DNA from 3 places in the Paenibacillus sp. SAFN-054 genome. Region 3 is predicted to be linked to each of the others. Evidence: predicted binding sites of a transcription regulator. Region 3 holds the regulator's gene; each other region holds the start of a gene.
The links. Region 3 encodes Rex, which represses fermentation and respiration genes when NADH is low (regulators of the CRP and FNR family bind a similar motif). Its sites were predicted from a motif close to TTGTGAAATATTTCACAA; they were not measured.

Region 1: adhE (bifunctional acetaldehyde-CoA/alcohol dehydrogenase) is a predicted target of Rex. The motif match lies at 1,054-1,071, and genes of this name have one in related genera.
Region 2: ACTHPM_RS19400 (DUF1641 domain-containing protein) is a predicted target of Rex. The motif match lies at 1,238-1,255, and genes of this name have one in related genera.

Annotation. Positions count from the first base shown of each region.
Region 1 covers NZ_JBQCKS010000001.1:2,057,899-2,060,167, forward strand. The annotation lists gene adhE (bifunctional acetaldehyde-CoA/alcohol dehydrogenase) at 1-976, opposite strand, end outside; gene ACTHPM_RS09365 (Crp/Fnr family transcriptional regulator) at 1,396-2,112, shown strand.
Region 2 covers NZ_JBQCKS010000004.1:148,167-150,435, forward strand. The annotation lists gene ACTHPM_RS19390 (TetR/AcrR family transcriptional regulator) at 1-319, shown strand, start outside; gene ACTHPM_RS19395 (CcdC family protein) at 440-973, shown strand; gene ACTHPM_RS19400 (DUF1641 domain-containing protein) at 1,456-1,902, shown strand; gene ACTHPM_RS19405 (NAD(P)/FAD-dependent oxidoreductase) at 1,940-2,269, shown strand, end outside.
Region 3 covers NZ_JBQCKS010000001.1:1,780,565-1,782,833, forward strand. The annotation lists gene ACTHPM_RS08160 (amidohydrolase) at 1-617, opposite strand, end outside; gene ACTHPM_RS08165 (redox-sensing transcriptional repressor Rex) at 592-1,257, opposite strand; gene dinG (ATP-dependent DNA helicase DinG) at 1,332-2,269, opposite strand, start outside.

The DNA.
Region 1 (2,269 bases), 280 kb from region 3:
GAACGCTGAACCCGCACATCTCCGCAATCTTCACGGCCGATTGGCCAACGATTGCCGGATTCACCGCACATTTTTCCGTATTGATGGCTCCTGCCGTCAACTTCGCCGCTTCGTCCTTGTTCACGAAATAACAGCCGTTCGCAATCATTTTCTTTCTGACCTGATCAAAGATCGGTTCCTCGATAATGACTGCCTGCTCCGATGCGCAGATCATGCCGTTGTCGAACGATTTCGACAAAATCAAATCCGTCACTGCCTGATCAATGTCCGCAGATTTCTCGATGAAGCAAGGAACGTTGCCCGGTCCTACGCCCAGGGCTGGCTTGCCGCAGCTGTAGGCAGCGCGCACCATGCCCGATCCGCCTGTCGCCAGTATCAGCGCCACATCGGGATGGTTCATCAGTAAGTTGGTTTTCTCCATGCTCGGCTCATCGATCCACTGAATGCAATCCGCAGGAGCCCCGTGCTTGACAGCCGCTTCGAGCAGTGTCTTTGCTGCCTCTCTGCTGCATTGCTGCGCGGAAGGATGAAAGCCAAAAATAATAGGATTACGTGTTTTAATCGAAATCAGTGCTTTGAACATCGTTGTGGAAGTCGGGTTGGTCACGGGCGTGATTCCCATGATAATACCGACCGGTTCAGCTATTTTCTGATAGCTTTCATAAGGATTATCTTCTATGACGCCTACGGTCTTTTCATATTTGATGCTGTGGTAAATGTATTCCGTGGAGAACATGTTCTTGGTGATCTTGTCTTCGTAAATGCCTCTTCCCGTTTCTTCGACAGCGAGCTTCGCCAGGTACATGTGCTTGTCGAGGCCTGCCAGCGCCATTGCCTGTACAATGTCATCGATCTGCTCCTGGGTCATGCTCATAAATTTTTCCTGGGCCTTGTTCGCTTTGTTGATCAGGGTCTGGATGTACTCTTCGGCTGACTGCTGTTTTTTATCGGCAACAACATCATTTTTTACAGCCATGGTCTATCATCCTCTCAGGTAAATTTTGGTTTTATCTCTCTCTCGACTTGATCATAACACAATCATGAAAAGATTTAAAGTGAAAATTTTCACAAAGTTTGAATGTTTTCAATCTCCGTTTTCAAACGCTTACATTCCAGATTCTGTTTTCTGTTCGTCTGATGGATTAATTAATAAAATGACATACCATGAATTAAAGTTTATCCTTGCTTCTCTTTGATTCCCATCCGGGAATTCAGACGATGAGCTTTTCCATTCTTTAGGTCAAACGTTCGAGCACCCCCTTTTAAAGTGAAAATTATCACAATGTCGGAATTTCGACACTTTTATGGGCTTTTCTCCCCCCAAAAGCGGATCCTTTCAGGTTATAATTAGTTTAAAATTTATTGAAAATTGAAGATACAAAGGGGATAACGAGTATGAGCAACCAACTGAATGTTATCGAAGCCCGTGGGAATACAAGCTGCTTTTCGGATCAGAACCTGGACCGCCTCATGGTCCTTATGAAGGAACGGATCGTACCTGAGGGATCCCATCTATTTTGGGAAGGCGATGTTTCCGACAAGCTGTTCTATGTCAAGCGCGGCCGCATTAAATTGACCAAGTCGACAGACGAAGGCAAAGAACTGATCTTGTATATGTATCAAACGGGAGACATGGTTGGTCAAGCCGATCCTTTCTTCAGCAGCAAACACAGCTTTACGGCGGAAGTTCTGGAGGAAAGCGAAATCGGTGTCATCGATCAAAAAGACCTCGAGGTTCTGATCTGCCAGCACTGTGACTTTGCGATCGACTTCATGAAATGGATGGGTATCCATCACCGCCTGACCCAAACCAAATTCCGCGACCTGATGATGTACGGCAAGCCCGGCGCGCTCTGCTCGACCCTTATCCGTCTAGGCAATACCTATGGTGAAAAGCACGGGGATACGATTCTTATCCATAAAAAAATCACCCATACCGACCTCTCGAATATGATTGGAGCAACACGTGAGAGCGTCAACCGCATGCTCAGCGACCTCCGCAAGAAGGATGCAGTCGAATACGAGAACGGCATGATTGTCATTAAGGACCTCGGAATGCTCCAGGACATCTGCCATTGCGAAATGTGCCCGAATGAGATCTGCAGAATCTGAGTGCCGCGGACACAGCCTGTTTCTCATGGCCGACAGCTCATAAAACCTCCCGAACCGAAAGGAAACGGAGGTTTTTTTATGCGCAATAATACCCATGGATTTCCTGAAATGAATAACATCTTAATTTTTCCTCTTTTCACCCCTCATTCGACCTATA
Region 2 (2,269 bases), on a different contig from region 3:
GGCCATCCTCAGCCTATGCGAGGCATATCTCCGGTTTGCCCGTACCCGCCCCGGTCTATATGAGGCCTTTTATAAGGTAAACACGCAGCAGCACGAGGAACTGGATGCCGCCAAACAAGAGCTGCTGGAACTCTACCTGCGGATTATGGAGCCTTACCGGTTGAGCGAGGAGGAGACGCTTCACGCCATCCGCGGCCTGCGCAGCCTGCTGCACGGATTCGCGACGCTTGACCAGCATGGAGGCTTTCAAATGAGCCTTCCGCTCGAGGCCAGCGTACAATATGTACTCCGTGCTTTTCTAAGAGGAATAAGCCGGTGAATAAAGCTTGTCCCACAGCTGAAAGATGTCATATGACGTTCAAGTTTACTTCTGATTGCGTGTGATATAATATAGTTATACGTGATTAATTATCTTTTGTGATAGAGAGGAGTCTTGAACTTGGCTCATATGAGTCCCTCATATCTTCAAATCGGCTCTACCGTGGGGGCACTGGTAATGGCGCTTTTGGTTATTTTCGTGCGTTTAAAGGCCAGCAACAGACCCGTAACGATCAAAAAAATTATCATTCCGCCGCTTGGCATGTCCACAGGCTTCCTGATGTTCGTGGCTCCCGAGGTTCGGGTTCCATGGCTTTGGGCCCTGGCTGCCTTTCTCGTCGGCTGGTTCATATTTTCCTATCCGCTGATACGCAGCACCAAGTTTGAAGTCAGCGAGGGCCAAGTTTTCGCAAGACGCTCCAAGAGCTTTATCGTCATCCTGTTCGTGCTGCTCATCGTACGCACCGTACTCCATCAGGTCATTGACGAGTACGTATCGATCCCGCAGTCCGGCGCCTTGTTCTTCCTGCTGGCCTTCGGCATGATTCTCCGCTGGAGAATTTTCATGCTGAAGCAGTACCGCACCATTGAGGCTGCAGGCGAACTGAACGGCCACCCGGGCAATGCCGAGGCGGAAACGCCGCATCAGCCGTAAGCCATCCGCATCGGGTCGGACTTCGATTTATGCATACAAGATGCTGCATAGCTTCGTATTAATGAACCGGTCAACGGGCCCAAACGGCCGTTGGCCTGTTTTCATTCCTGAATGCATACGGGCATGCCTATTTGAAGAAGCTATGGGAGGATGCCAAAGAAACGGAAACCCAAAGACGGGATGTATGCGGCGCTGTGGAATTCATCACGTTTTTCTCGTAAAAATGAAGCAAAACTGAGAATTTTGGACCAAGATGCCGTAATCATGTGTAATTCTTCACAATTCGTGGCTTCCCAAGAAAATGCCTCGTTATCCTTTTGAAGATCATTATGTTACCATAGGAAATGGTGATTTAGATTCGAGACTTTTTTCGTTTTTCGAGGAAGGTCTTCAGCTTATAGACCCCTCTGCCTGAAAAGGGTCTATCAGCCCTTTTTTATAATAAAACTAAGCATTGCTGCTTACGCAAAGGAGAAATGGACATGTCAGAAATTACTACTGATGCAAAGACTGAACAAGCGAACACGCCTGTCAGCCACGATCAAAACGATTTGCTGGACCAGCTGCTCAAGCCAGAGGTTCAGGAATCCTTGACTACACTGGTCAACCATCTTCCAAAGCTGACTGAGCTTGTGAATGTATTGACAAAGTCTTACGACTTCGCTCAATCCGTGGCTACCGACAAGACGCTGAAAAGCGATACTGTTGGCGCGATTTCGGAAATGGCTTCCCCAGTCATCAAATCCGCTAAGAACGTTGCTGCAAACGTGATCGAAGCAAAAGACCGCGCTGACGAAAGTCATGAAGTGATCGGTCTATTCGGCATTCTTAAGCTGCTCAAGGATCCGCAAGCGCAAAAAATGTTCCGTTTCGTGAACGCTTATCTGCAGGTTTCCGCTGAACGCGCGAAAGAACAAGACCAACATTAATTCTCTTAATATGACCAGTAAGGACGGAGGAAAAACTATGTCAAAACATATTGTCATTTTGGGTGCAGGATATGGCGGACTTCTCTCTGCTCTGACTTTGCGCAAATATATGAACAAAGATCAGGCTCGCGTAACCGTGGTTAACCAATATTCGACGCACCAGATCATTACCGAGCTTCACCGCCTGGCTGCAGGCAGCATCGCCGAAAAGGCGATTGCCATGCCTCTCGACAAGCTGTTTAAAGGCAAAGACATCGATCTGAAAATCGCGAAGGTGGATTCCTTCTCGGTAGACAGCAAAGAAATCAAATTGTCCGACGGCTCCAAGCTTACTTATGACGCTCTGGTTGTCGGCCTGGGTAGCGTT
Region 3 (2,269 bases):
TGCACGAATTTCTCGATAAAGTCCGGCGGACAGGTGTAAGGCGCATGCGGGGATATCATTGTCGTGATCCGGCCGTTTGCCTGCCCGTTCCAATCGCGGGCGAACGAAATCGCCTCGTTCAATTTGTGACGCTGAACGTCCTCGGGACACAGACCGATGACACCGCGCATCAAGGATGCGCGCATGCCCGATTCAGTGACGACTTTCGCGACCTGGTCCATGTGGTCATACATATCGAGGAACGTCGTTGTACCGCCCTTCAGCATTTCCAGCACGGATAGCGAGGTTCCCCAGTACACGTCCGAAGAAGTAAACTTGGCTTCCATTGGCCACATTTTTTGTTCCAGCCAAATTTGGAGCGCCAGGTCATCCCCATATCCGCGAAGCAGGGACATCGCAGCATGCCCGTGGGTATTGATAAGCCCCGGCATAAAGAATAAATGCGTCCCGTCTACGACCGTGACGTCGGTGTCCATCTCCGGCTTTTCCTCGCCGATATAAGTAATCAGGTCATCCTCAACGACCATCCAGCCGTGAATGACGGGCTTAGCCTCGTTTGGAACGGCGAAGCTCCCGTTCTTGATCACCCATTTATTTGTCTTCGTGTTCTCCGTCATCCGCAGAATCGTCCTTTCCATTGTCCAAATAATAAGCCAGGCTGAGCAGATCCGTCGTAAAATCCGCCGCATGAATCCGGATGCTGGCCGGCGCCTTCAGAATCGTGGGCGCAAAGTTAAGAATGGCCTCGATGCCGGCCGCAATCAATCGGTCCGCCACATTCTGCGCCTCCACGTCCGGTACGGTGATGATACCGATGCGGATGTTCTTGCCTTTGATCGTCTCGCTGATTTCGCTCATCGGCTGTACCGTCAGGGAACTGATGCGCGTTCCGATTTTTTTCGAGTTCTCGTCAAAAACCGCGACGATTTTAATGTTTTCGCGCAGGTACAGGTTATAGTTCGAGAGCGCATGCCCCAGATTACCCGCTCCGACAAGAACCGCGTTAATTTGCTGGTCAAGATTCAGGATATGGCGGATCTTCTCGATAAGATACGATACGTCGTAGCCGATGCCCTTGCGGCCAAAATCGCCGAAATAAGCCAGATCTTTACGGATCTGAGCGGGATTCAGATCAAGCTTCTGTCCCAGCTCCTGCGATGATACCGTAGCTACTTCACGTTTATTCAAATCATTCAAGTATCTTAAATACACAGGCAATCTGCGGACAACCGCTTCGGATATTTTCTCCGATTTCATGCTTGCTCCCCCTAATTAACAGCTTAAATTATATACACATATTTCCTTGCGATGATTCAAAGCTCTAAGCTTCTTCAGACTTCCTGAAGCCATTCGGATATGCGAGGAACCATCTGTTCCGTGTTCATGTGCTCCATTTTCGGCCCGGGCAGAGAATACAGGAAGTACTTTCCGTAATAGGACTCAATTACGCGCGTATCAAACACAATGACGATGCCGCGATCGCTTGCCGTACGTACAAGCCTTCCGAAGCCCTGCTTAAAACGGATCACCGCTTGCGGTACCGACAGCTTCATAAACGGATTCTTTTTCTGCCGCTGCAGAAGCTCGCTCTTGGCTTCGACCATCGGATGATTCGGCGGCTGGAAAGGCAGCCTTACGATCGCCAGGCAGGTCAGAGCTTCACCCGGAATGTCGACGCCCTCCCAGAAACTGCTCGTTCCGAGCAGGACGGAAGCGCTGCTGTCCTGGAATCTGCGTATCAGCTTCGTGCGGCTGCCGCTGTCTACGCCTTGTCCAAGCACCGTAATATCGCTGCTGGCAAGGGCGTTTTTAAGAGGCTCATGCACCTGTCTAAGCATCCGGTAGGAAGTGAAGAGCACCAGCATCCGCCCATGAGTCGCGATCGCGGCATTCGCCAATGATTGAACCAGCGTATTGACGAATACGGCATCCCCGACGCTGCCTTTCACGCTTGGAAAGTCGCGCGGGATGACCAGCAAGGCCTGATCCCGGTAATTGAACGGCGAAGGAAGCTGCACGGTAACCAGCCGCCCGCTTTCCTGATCCTCCTGCAATCCCAGGTTGTCGATCATATACTGGAACGATTTATCCACAGACAACGTAGCGGACGTCAGAATGACGCTTTTTTTCTTATCAAAGAACAGATCCTTGAGCTGCTTGCTGACGTCAACCGGAACCGCGTACATCTGGAGCGACTTGCTCCGGTAGTGGCCGCTTGCTTCCATCCAGTACACGACGGTTTCATCATTCAAATTCATGAAGGATCTCA